Regions from separate parts of the Tepidicaulis sp. genome, predicted to be linked through region 1. Evidence: predicted binding sites of a transcription regulator. Region 1 holds the regulator's gene; the other holds the start of a gene.
The links. Region 1 encodes LexA, which represses DNA repair genes until DNA is damaged. Its sites were predicted from a motif close to TGTTCNNNNTGTGTTCNG; they were not measured.

Region 1 (5,742 bases):
TCGACGGGGCACCCGGCGCTTACCGCGATATCGTGCTCATCAACAGCGCGGCGGGATTGATCGTTGCCGGGAAAGCGCAAAACCTGAAAGAAGGCGTTGCCATGGCCGCCGCATCCATCGATGAAGGCCGGGCGAAAGAGGCACTGAAGCGTCTCGTCGCCGTATCGAACGAGCTTGAGCCATGAGCGATATTCTGGAGCGCATCGGCGCCTATAAGCTGGAAGAGATCAAGGCAGCGAAAGCGGCCAAACCCTTGAGCGCGCTTGAAGTGGAGATCGAAAGCCAATCGCCGGTGCGCGGTTTTTACAAGGCGCTGCAGAAGACGGAAGCGCAAGGGCGCTACGGGCTGATTGCCGAGATCAAGAAGGCAAGCCCGTCCAAAGGCCTTATCCGCGAGGACTTCAACCCGCCGGAACTTGCCAAGGCTTATGAAAAAGGCGGGGCGGCCTGTCTTTCCATTCTCACCGACACGCCATCCTTTCAGGGCGCGCCGGAATATCTCGTCGCTGCCCGCGCGGCAACCGCCCTGCCCGTCATCCGCAAGGATTTCATGTACGACACCTATCAGGTGGCCGAGGCGCGGGCGCTGGGCGCGGATTGCATTCTCATCATCATGGCGGCGGTCAGCGACGCACAGGCGCTCGAACTCGAAAGCGCCGCCCACGGCTATGACATGGACGTGCTGGTGGAAGTGCATAACGAGGAAGAGCTGGAACGCGCAGGCGCGCTTTCCTCGCCGCTGCTCGGCATCAATAACCGGAATTTGAAGACCTTTGAGACGACATTGGAGACGACAAAGCGTCTCGTACCCTTTGTCCCCAAAGGCAAACTGATTGTCGGGGAAAGCGGCCTCAACACGCCCGCTGATCTTGCCATGCTTTCCGCTTGCGGCGTGAACAGCTTTTTGATCGGGGAAAGCCTGATGCGTCAGGCGGATGTGGAACAGGCGACGCGCACATTGCTGCATAGGCAAGAAATGAGAGCCTGACCCGATGAGCTACGAAATTCGCCTTGCCACACTTGACGATGTTCCCGCTCTCGGCCCCGTCGAGGTGGCGGCGGGACAGCTCTTCAAGACCGTCGGCATGGGGCATCTTTCGCATAAATTCATGGAACCGGAAATGGCGGCCGCCTTCGTGCGGGCCAAAGGCTGTTTCGTGGCCGAGGCGGAAGACGGCGCGCTGGCCGGTTTTGCCATGTCCGCGCCGCTCGACCATTCGGTCTTCATCCATGAAATTTCCGTCGATACCGCCCATGGCCGGCAAGGGCTCGGAGGGAGGCTTATCGGCGCCGTTTCCGACTGGGCCAAAGCCCTCGGCAAACCGGCGGTGACGCTTTCCACCTTCACGGACGTGCCCTGGAATGCGCCTTATTATGGCCGCCAGGGATTTTCGGTGGTAGAGCGGGAGGACTGGTCGCCGGCCTTCTTCATCATTCATGCGCATGAAGAAGAAAGCGGCCTTCCCATCGACCGGCGCTGTTTTATGCGCAAGGAGCTTTAAGCATGGCGGGCAAGCTTTCCCATCTCGATGACAAGGGCGCGGCGCATATGGTCGATGTTTCGGCCAAGGATGTGACGCAGCGCACCGCAACCGCCAAAGGGCGCATCGAAATGGCACCGGAAACGCTTGCCCTCATTCTCGACAACAAGATCACCAAGGGAAACGTCATCGAGATCGCGCGCCTTGCCGGGATCATGGCGGCGAAAAAGACCGCGGACCTCATTCCGCTCTGCCATCCCTTGATGCTTTCCAAAGTCTCCGTCGAACTTGAAGCCGACAAGGAGGCCTCTGCCATCGAGGTGAGCGCCACGGTGAAAGTGAGCGGGCAGACGGGCGTCGAGATGGAAGCGCTGACCGCCGTCAATGTTGCGTGCCTGACGATCTACGACATGGCGAAAGCGGTGGACCGGGGCATGCGCATCACCGACATTCGCCTGACGCATAAATCGGGCGGTAAATCCGGCACCTTTGAGGCCGGCTAAAAGGTTCCTCATGGCTCTTCTTCCCGTTGCCGACGCGATCGAGAAAATCGGCGCTGCTATTGCCCCGCTTGAAGCGGAGCGCATTCCGCTCGCCGAAGCGGGCCACCGGGTGCTCGCCCGCGATCTTGCCGCTTTGCGCACGCAGCCCCCTTTCGATGCCTCGGCCATGGACGGCTATGCGCTGAGGGCAGAAGACGCCGCCAAGGTGCCGGCGGAGCTGAAAGTGATCGGTGAAGCACCGGCCGGGCGCGCCTTTGAGAGCAAAGTAGGCTCCGGCGAGGCGGTGCGTATTTTCACCGGCGGGCCGCTGCCTGAGGGCGCCGACACTATCGTCATTCAGGAAGATACGGAGCGCAGCGGCGACACCGTGCGCATTCTGGAAGCGGCCGTCCCCGGCAAACATATCCGCCGCGCCGGGCTCGATTTTAGCGAAGGAGAAAGCGTGCTTAAACAAGGCGCGCTGCTCGGACCCGCCGCGCTCTCCCTTGCCGCCGCTGCGAACCATACTGCGCTCGATGTTTACCGGCGCCCGCGCGTTGCATTTTTTGCGACGGGCGATGAGCTGGTGCCTCCGGGCGAGGAGCCGGGCCCTTCGCAAATCGTCGCCTCGACGGGCGCGGGCCTTGCCGCCCTCATCCGCCGCTGCGGCGGCGTGCCGCTCGATCTTGGGATTGCACGGGACAACCGGGAAAGCCTTCTGGAAAAAGCGGACGCTACAAAAGACGCCGACATGGTGGTGACGCTGGGCGGAGCCTCGGTCGGTGAGCACGATCTCGTGCAGGATGTGCTGGGCGGCGCCGGGCTCGACGTCGCCTTCTGGCGCATTGCCATGCGCCCAGGCAAGCCCTTGATGTTCGGTGCGCTCTCGGGAAAACCTTTTCTCGGCCTGCCGGGCAATCCCGTCTCCGCGCTTGTCTGCGCCGAGCTTTTCCTCAGCGCCGCGCTGATGCGCCTTCAGGGGCGGCAAGCGGCGCACCCCCGGCTTTTGCCCGCCCGCCTTGCCGTGCCGCTCAAAGCCAATGACACGCGCCAGGACTACATCCGCGCTGCGCTTGAGGAGGAGGACGGGGAATGGCGCGCCAAGCCGCTTTCCGTTCAGGACAGTTCCATGCTTTCCGGCCTTGCCCGCGCGGGCTGCCTTATCGTGCGTCCGCCCCATGCGGCAGCCGCGGAAACCGGGGCGCTGGTTAATGTCCTCCCCCTTGAAGGGTAATTTTATCCACAGAAGGGTTGACGCGGAAAAAGAACCAAACTAGAACAAGTGAAATGTTTATCGTTTGTTCTAGATATTGGGGCCGCACCCATGCTCACACGCAAACAGCATGAACTTCTTATGTTCATCAACGAACGCCTGAAAGAAACGGGCGTTGCGCCTTCCTTCGACGAAATGAAGGAAGCGCTGAATTTGCGCTCGAAATCGGGCATTCACCGGCTCATCACAGCGCTGGAAGAGCGCGGCTTTATCCGCCGCCTCGCCCACCGGGCCCGGGCGCTGGAAGTGCTGAAACTGCCCGATGCGGCGGCCCCGAGCCTGGCGCGCGGGCGCGGCTTCGAGCCGGAGGTGATCGAGGGCGGCGGCGCCCCCGCTGCGAGCCTGGCACCCGCCCCTGCCAATGAGAACGATGCCCTACCCGTCTCCGTCATGGGCCGGATTGCCGCCGGTACGCCGATCGAGGCGCTGCAGGAGGAAAGCCATCAGGTTTCCGTACCGCTTGCCATGCTCTCCAACGGCGAGCATTACGCGTTGGAAGTCAAAGGCGATTCCATGATCGAGGCCGGCATTCTGGACGGCGACACCGTGATCATTCAGCGCTGCGATACGGCCAATAATGGGGAGATCGTTGTGGCGCTGGTCGATGGCTACGAAGCAACCTTGAAGCGCCTGCGCCGGAAAGGCGATTCCATTGCGCTGGAAGCGGCGAACCCTGCCTATGAAACGCGGATCTTCGGCCCGGACCGGGTGAAGGTTCAGGGCCGCCTTGTCGGCCTAATGCGCCGCTACTAAGCGCCTGCAAACTACCAGGGGCGTGTCCAGGGCCGGATGCCCTGCACGCCCCTTACCGTTTCCACTGTCAGCTTTCCCTCATTCCAATAAAGCGCCTGCGTGCCCGTGCGCGATAAATCGCCGTAATCGAGCACCAGCCGGGCATGGCAGGCTTTATCATCAAGCCCCCATCCCACATCTTTTTCCATCACAATAATGTCTGCCCACGGACAATCCTCAAGCAGTGCCCGCTCGTCTTTGATGTGAGCGATGCGCGGGGCGCCCGGCGCTTCATAGAGACAGGAAAGCCCGTCGCAGCGCCAGGGCGTCTCTTCCGCCGCCGCGCGGGGGCTGCGGGTGTCGCCTTCCTCCCGCAGCCAGATGGAAGCCTGAAAGGCCGGGCGCGATGCATTGAGGATGAGCTTGCCGTCTTCGCCCCGCACCGCAATAAGGCGGGCATTTTCGGATATGAGAATATCGGGGCGCGGCGCAAGCGCCCAAAGAAGAAGCCCGCCCGCAAGAAAGAGGCTGCCGGCAAAGCGGACCCGCCCCTTCCATAAGGCAAGCCAGAGCCCGCCCAAAGTGACGAGCCCCAAGGCGGCCTCCGGTCCGCCCGGCACGCCGCGCACCGCGCCCGGCCACGCGGCAACGGTGGCAGCAGCAGCAAGCAATCCTTCAAGCCCGAGCTCCATAATGGCGAGCGGCCAGGCCTCGAGCCCGAAAGGCATGAGCGCGAAAGCGGCAACGGCAAAAGGCATGACGAGCAGCGCGACAAGCGGCATGGCAAGGAGATTGCCTGCGAGGCCATAGGCGGCGACACGGTTGAAGTGGAACGCGGCAAAGGGTGCCGTGGCGAGCCCGGCAATGAAACTCGTCAGCAAGAGCCCGGCCCCATAAAGCAGCGCAAGCTGCAGCGGCCCGCGGGCGCGCCAATCCGCGAGCAAAGCATTGAGCTGCGCGGCGCGGGTTTCATACACCGCAACCAGTGCCGTCACGGCGGCAAAGGACATTTGAAAACCGGCAGAGAGCACGCTTTCGGGCCGGAGCACCAGAAGCGCAAAAGCGGCAAGCGCCACATTGCGCATGGTCATGGCCGGCCGGTCGAGCATGAGCGAGAGCAGCACAAGCGCGATCATGATGAAGGCGCGCTGGGTCGCCGTGCTCATGCCGGAAATGACGAGATAGGCGGCGGCACCTGCAAGCGCGAGCCCGGCCGCCCATTTCTTCACCGGGTAATGCAGCGCAAGGCGCGGCACCAGCGCCATGAGAAGGCGCAAGCCTCCGAAGAGCGCGCCCGTCAGCAGCGCCATGTGAAGACCGGAAATCGCCAGCACATGGGCAAGGCCCGAGGCGCGCAAATTTTCTTCCACCTCTTGCGGCAAATAAGCCCGCTCGCCGGTCATCAGCGCAACGGCGACCGCGCCGGTGTCGGGCGACATGGCGGCGAGCACCCGCGCGCCGATAGCCTGGCGCAGCGCATGCAGTGCTCTACGGGCGGCAACAAACACGCCCTCCGCCTCTCCCTGGATTTCCGGCGCGCCCAGCATGACGCCGCCCGCGCCGATCCCCTCGAACCAGAGCACCCTGCCGTAATCGAACCCGCCGGGCGCGGCAGGCAGGCTATTGGGCCAAAGCTTCACCGGCCCTTCGATCCGGTCACCGGGCCGCAGCGCCAGCGCGCGCGGGTCCGAGCCCCGGTAGGTGAGGCGAACCTTGCGGGGCGGGTCCGGCACATGTTCCAGCGCCTCGATCTCTACATCGGCGCGCAGCCGCC
Region 2 (5,742 bases), 630 kb from region 1:
CAAACTGGTCCCAGGCGTCGGTCACGCCATTGACCTTGCTCTGGTCCGGGCGCGTCAGATCGCCCTGAAGCTGGAGATTGTAGGGCGGGTCGGCGAAAACGAGATCGACCGACTTTTCGGGCAGGGCGTTCATCAGCTCGATGCAATCACCCTGGAGAATTTCATTGGCCGGAATCCGGCTGAATTGACGCGAACGCCCCACTGGACTGTCCCCTTCTTGTGTGAGGCGGGGATATTGGCGGGGGACCGGTTACAGGTCAATTAATTTATTGGAATCAATGGGTTAGCGAGTCATCGCCTACTATATCGAGTCTCTCTTAGGAATCCGGACTCAATATCTTGCGTATGGGAGCGAAGGAGCGGCGGTGGTGAATGGTGGGCCCGAGCGCTTCGAGTGCCGATTTATGCGCCGCCGTGCCATAGCCCATGTTGCGCGCCCAGCCGTAACCGGGATGGGCGGCATCGAGATCCGCCATCAGCCGGTCGCGTGTCACCTTGGCAAGAATGGAGGCGGCGGCGATGGAGAGCGAGCGCCCGTCGCCGCCGATCACTGCCTCGGCGGGGCAGGCAAGGGCGGGGGTAAATTTCCCGTCGACCAGAACATGGTCGGGGGAGATCGGCAGCGCTTCCACGGCGCGCTTCATGGTCTGCAAGGTGGCGTGATGGATGTTGAGCCGGTCGATTTCCTCGACCGCGCCGAGCGCGATGGCATAACGGCTTGACGCGCAGATTTCCTCGAAAAGCTTTTCGCGCTTTGCCGCGCTCAGCTTCTTGGAATCGTTGAGACCATCCGGAATGGCGGCAGGATCGAGCAGCACTGCGGCGGCAACCACGGGGCCTGCCAAAGGCCCGCGTCCGGCTTCATCGACCCCGGCAATGCGCTTTGCCGGAAAGCCTGCCTTTTTCTCAAGCTCGAGCGTCGGGCCGTCAGGCTCACGCGCGGTTACCTGCATGTCTTGCTTCCTTGCCATCTTTACTCTGTCTCTGAGTAAGCCGTTCTAGTGCAAGTGTACAGCTTGCTGCCGGTCTTCCCGAATGATCATCTCCACTCAAGACGTGACGTTTATTTTGGCAGATACGGGAGCCGGTGCCATGACGACCATCACATGCAAGACGTCCTCTTTTTTGCGTTCTTTCATCGCCTTGGCCTTTGCGGTCATAAGCATCGCGGCCTTTGCGCCGGAAGCAGAAGCTTCCGAGCGCTATATCATGCGCGGCGGCGGCACGAGCATTCTCTACGATGTGCGCAAGCATGACGGCAGCCGCCATCATTATGTCGAGCGCTGCGGGTCGCGCTGGTATTTCGACAGCCAGCGGGCAAAGGACAGTTTTCTGACGGCAGGTTTCGGCGGGCTGAAGGCTGGCCATGTTTCGCGCGTGAAAGACGGCAAGATCATCTGCACCTGGTAGGCGCTTTCTTTGAGTTTAGAGGCGGGCGGCTCAGAAAAAACTGAGTTGCTCGCCTTTATGTGCCGGAGGCTTGAACTGGCTGCAATCGAGCTCGAAGCGCGGGCGGGTGAGCCCGTGTTTGCGGGCGGCGATTTCAAACCGCCGCTTCAGCATCCAGGCGAAAGGCCCCTCGCCGCGCATGCGTTTGCCCCATTCGGCGTCATAGTCCTTGCCGCCGCGCATTTGCCGCAGCACGGAAAGTACATGCTTTGCTTTATCCGGCGCATTTTCTTCCAGCCATTCCTTGAAAAGATCGCTGATCTCCAAAGGAAGGCGCAGCAGAATGTAGTTGGCGGCCTTAACACCGGCGAGCGCTGCCCCCGTCATGATCTTTTCAAGCTCATGATCGTTGAGCGCGGGAATGACGGGCGCGATCATCACGGCGGTCGGAATGTCCGCCGCCGAAAGCATTTCCAGTGCCGCCATGCGCTTTGACGGGGTGGAGGCGCGCGGCTCCATCGCCCGGGCAAGTTTGGCATCGAGCGTGGTGACGGAAACCGCCACCTTGGCAAGGCCGCGCTGTGCCATGGCCGAGAGAATGTCGATATCCCGTGTCACCAGCGCCGATTTCGTGACGATCGAGACGGGATGATTATAAGCCTCCAGCACTTCGAGCACCTGGCGCATGATCCGGTATTCCCGCTCGATGGGCTGATAGGGGTCCGTATTCGTGCCGATGGCGATGGGCTGGCAGCTGTAATTCTTCGCGCGCAGTTCCTTTTCCAGAAGCTGGGCGGCATTCGGTTTCGCAAAGAGCCGGCTTTCGAAGTCGAGCCCCGGCGAAAGGCCCATATAGGCATGGGTGGGCCGCGCAAAGCAGTAAACACAGCCATGCTCGCAGCCCCGGTAAGGGTTGATGGAGCGGTCGAAGGGAATGTCGGGCGAGGTGTTGCGCGTCAAAATCTTGCGCGGGCTTTCCGCCGTCACGCAGCTGCGCAGCGGCGGCAGGTCTTCCAGATTGTCCCAGCCGTCATCGACGGGCGCATAGGCAAGTTTTTCGAAACGCCCGCTTTGATTGGAAAGCGCGCCCCGGCCGCGGCGGCCGTGCATCGGCATCTGGCGGAGGGGGGTGCCTGCCTCCAGATGCTGCGGGTGGGGATGCTGCGGCTGCCGCGCCGCCCGGGGGAAGGCGGGTGCGGGGCCGGGGCGTTTTCCAGTGTCCGTCGTCATGAGGAAAATATACAGAACGCATAGAACAAAACAAGAACATTTTTCGAGGCGGAAACAGTGCTGAAAACAGCGTGATTTTCCGCGCCTTTCCCTCGAACTGTGGCAGGGCTTCCCGCTATAGTCCGCGCCATGCTGAGTGTTGTCATACCCACATTGAATGCCGAAAAGACGCTGACGCGCACCTTGAACAGCCTGATCGATGCGACGGTGCAGGGGCTGGTGCGCGAGGTGATCATCGCCGATGGCAGCTCCACCGATAAGACGGAGGAGATTGCCGATGCGGCGGGCTGCCAGTTCATCGCCGGGCCGCGCGGGCGCGGCACGCAGCTTGCCGAAGGCGCCAAGGCGGCGCGCGCCGATTGGCTGCTCTTTCTGCACGCCGACACGGTGCTGACGCCGGGCTGGGAAGACGAGCTGCGCAAATGGTTCGAGCATGTGGAGCGCGGGCGCTGGAAGGACGGGGAGGTTGCGGCGGCTTTCCGTTTTGCCCTCGATGATTTTTCCGGCAAGGCGCGTTTCATGGAAAAGATGGTGGCGCTGCGCTGCGCGCTGTTCCGCCTGCCTTACGGCGATCAGGGCCTTGTGATTTCCAAGGCCTATTACAAGAAGCTCGGCGGCTTTAAGGAATTGCCGCTGATGGAAGATGTGGATCTGGTGCGCCGGATCGGGCGCAAGCGTCTCGTGCTGCTGCGCTCACAGGCCGTGACGAGCCCGGAGCGCTATGTGCGCAGCGGCTTTTTCCTGCGCGCTTTGCGCAATCTCGGCCTCCTCTCGCTTTATTATTTGCGCGTGCCGCCGCGCGTTCTTGCCCGGCTTTACGGGTAAGCGTGCAGGGCCCATGCGCAAGATCGGGATAGACAAAGAGTGACACCGCAACTCGTCATTATGTCCAAGCTGCCGCGGCTCGGGCAGGTAAAAACGCGCCTAGCGCGCGATATCGGCGCGGTCGAGGCGCTGCGCTTTTATAAAACCGCCTCCGCCGCACTTATGCGCAAGCTGGGGCAGGACCCGCGCTGGCAAACGCTTCTTGCCGTTGCGCCCGACAGCGCGGTGGACGAGCCGGGCTTCTTCCCGCCCCATCTACCGCTCGTGGCGCAAGGGGGCGGGGATCTCGGCGCGCGCATGGGCCATCTCATGCGCTCCCTTGCGCCGGGCCCCATTGTCATGATCGGCGGGGACATACCGGACATCGAAAGCCGGCACATTGCAGCGGCCTTCAAGGCGCTCGGCTCGCATGATGCGGTTTTCGGCCCGGCGGAAGATGGCGGCTATTGGCTCGTCGGCCTCAAGCGTTTTCCCCGCGTTCCGGAAATTTTCGGTCAGGTGCGCTGGTCGAGCGAAACGACGTTGGATGATACGCTCGCCAATCTGAAAGGCGCCCGCGTGGCACTGCTCGAAGCTTTGCCCGATATCGATACCGGCGCCGATTTTCACGCCTGGCGCAAGAAAGCGAAGCGATGAGCGATATCGATCCGTTCAAAGTCTTCATGGAAATTCAGCTCGGCCTGCCGCGCAACGGCCCGGGTTCGCGGGAGGCGACGCGCGCCGCCTTCAAGCTGCTGCCGCCATTGCCGAGCGAGCCTGAAATCCTCGACCTTGGCGCAGGCCAGGGGGCTGCAACGCTGGAACTGTTGCGCCTGACGGACGGGCGCGTTACCGCCGTCGACATCATGAAGCCGTTTCTGGATAAGCTCGAAGCCAATGCGGAAGGCGAAGGCGTACCGGAAACGAGGCTGCGCACGCTTTGCGGCGATTTCGAAGACCTGCATCTGCCCCAGGGCGTTTTCGATCTCATCTGGTCGGAAGGGGCGATCTACAATTTGGGTTTTGAAGAAGGGCTTGCCCACTGGCGCCCGTTCCTTGCGCCGGGCCGCTATGCGGTGATCTCCGACTGTGTTTGGAAAACCGGCGAGCCCTCGCTCGAAATCCGGCACTTCTGGGATGAAGCTTATCCGTCCATGGGAACGCTTGCCGAAAATGCCGCGCGGGCGCAGCGTGCAGGTTTCGAGGTGCTTGGCACGCACTGGCTCACCGAGGATGATTGGTGGGCGGAATATTATGAGCCTATGAAGACCCGCATAAGAGAGCTGCTGCCCGACTACGCAGGCGCGCCCGAGGCGCTGGCCGTCTTCAAAGAGCAGGAAGAAGAGATGGAGCTCTTCGAACGTTTTCAGGATCAGTACGGCTACTGTTTTTTCGTTCTTCGTGCTCTTTGAGTTTACGCGCGGTTAAAGGGCGTTCTCTTGCCCGTTTTGTGGCAGCTTTTGCACAAATCCTCATCAGCTCATGATGGTGCTAAGCGATTTTCCGCCGCGCCAAGCGCGCGCCGTTCTTGCACGGAAAATGCAAGGGGATGGTTCAGTCCCCCGTTTGGAGTGCGCCATGCAAGACAAAGACATCCCGATAGAAGATGCACTGAGCTCCCTCATCAATCTTTCCGGCAAGATGCGCATGCTCTCGCACCGCCTTGCCATGGCGGGCCTGCAAGCGGTGCATGCAGGTGATAGGCGCGCCGTGGCACTCTATAAAAGCGCGCTTACCGAATTTGAGGAGATATGGGAAACGCTGCGCCGGGGTTCACCCGCGCTTGGCATTCCAAAAGAAGCCGCATTGCTGCTTGCCCAGACCGGTGCCCTGCCGCGCGAAGATGTGGAAACCGTTTCCCGCTTTCTGCGCGAAGCACAACAAATGGCCCTCACGCTTGAAGAGAAGGGGCGCAGCACGTGCGGAAATAGTTTTTCGGAACTTGTCTATTTCGTCGCCGAAGATGTGCTCGGCGCCCTCAACCGTATCACCGAAGGGGTGGGCCAGACGTTGAAAGGCTGTCTTGAAGAGCGCAGTGAAAAAGAAAGACAGTCCCGCGATACCATGCTCGCCGCCGCGCGCGCTGTCAGCGAGGTTAGCGCTAAGGTCAAACTCATTTCCCTCAACGCCACGATAGAAGCGGCGCATGCCGGTGACAGCGGCAAGGGCTTTGCCGTTATCGCGAGTGAAATACGTTCTTTAAGCGAGGATGCCGCCCATTCCACGGCGCAGATCATGAAGCATCTCGACCATACAGGTTAAGGCTTACTTGCGCCGGTGCTCTTCGAGGCGCGGCATGATCTCGACGAAATTGCAGGG

Region 2: ACOQOT_RS03990 (TIGR04283 family arsenosugar biosynthesis glycosyltransferase) is a predicted target of LexA. The motif match lies at 2,641-2,658, and genes of this name have one in related genera.

The regions. Positions count from the first base shown of each region.
Region 1 is NZ_OZ244942.1:1,475,675-1,481,416, reverse strand. Features, by position in the region: gene trpD (anthranilate phosphoribosyltransferase) at 1-185, shown strand, start outside; gene trpC (indole-3-glycerol phosphate synthase TrpC) at 182-988, shown strand; gene ACOQOT_RS06935 (GNAT family N-acetyltransferase) at 993-1,502, shown strand; gene moaC (cyclic pyranopterin monophosphate synthase MoaC) at 1,505-1,984, shown strand; gene glp (gephyrin-like molybdotransferase Glp) at 1,995-3,197, shown strand; gene lexA (transcriptional repressor LexA) at 3,288-3,989, shown strand; gene ACOQOT_RS06915 (ComEC/Rec2 family competence protein) at 4,001-5,742, opposite strand, start outside.
Region 2 is NZ_OZ244942.1:843,109-848,850, forward strand. Features, by position in the region: gene ACOQOT_RS03970 (site-specific DNA-methyltransferase) at 1-202, opposite strand, end outside; gene ACOQOT_RS03975 (ribonuclease HII) at 318-953, opposite strand; gene ACOQOT_RS03980 (hypothetical protein) at 1,093-1,410, shown strand; gene ACOQOT_RS03985 (PA0069 family radical SAM protein) at 1,441-2,505, opposite strand; gene ACOQOT_RS03990 (TIGR04283 family arsenosugar biosynthesis glycosyltransferase) at 2,749-3,444, shown strand; gene ACOQOT_RS03995 (TIGR04282 family arsenosugar biosynthesis glycosyltransferase) at 3,484-4,080, shown strand; gene ACOQOT_RS04000 (class I SAM-dependent methyltransferase) at 4,077-4,835, shown strand; gene ACOQOT_RS04005 (methyl-accepting chemotaxis protein) at 5,002-5,685, shown strand; gene moaB (molybdenum cofactor biosynthesis protein B) at 5,689-5,742, opposite strand, start outside.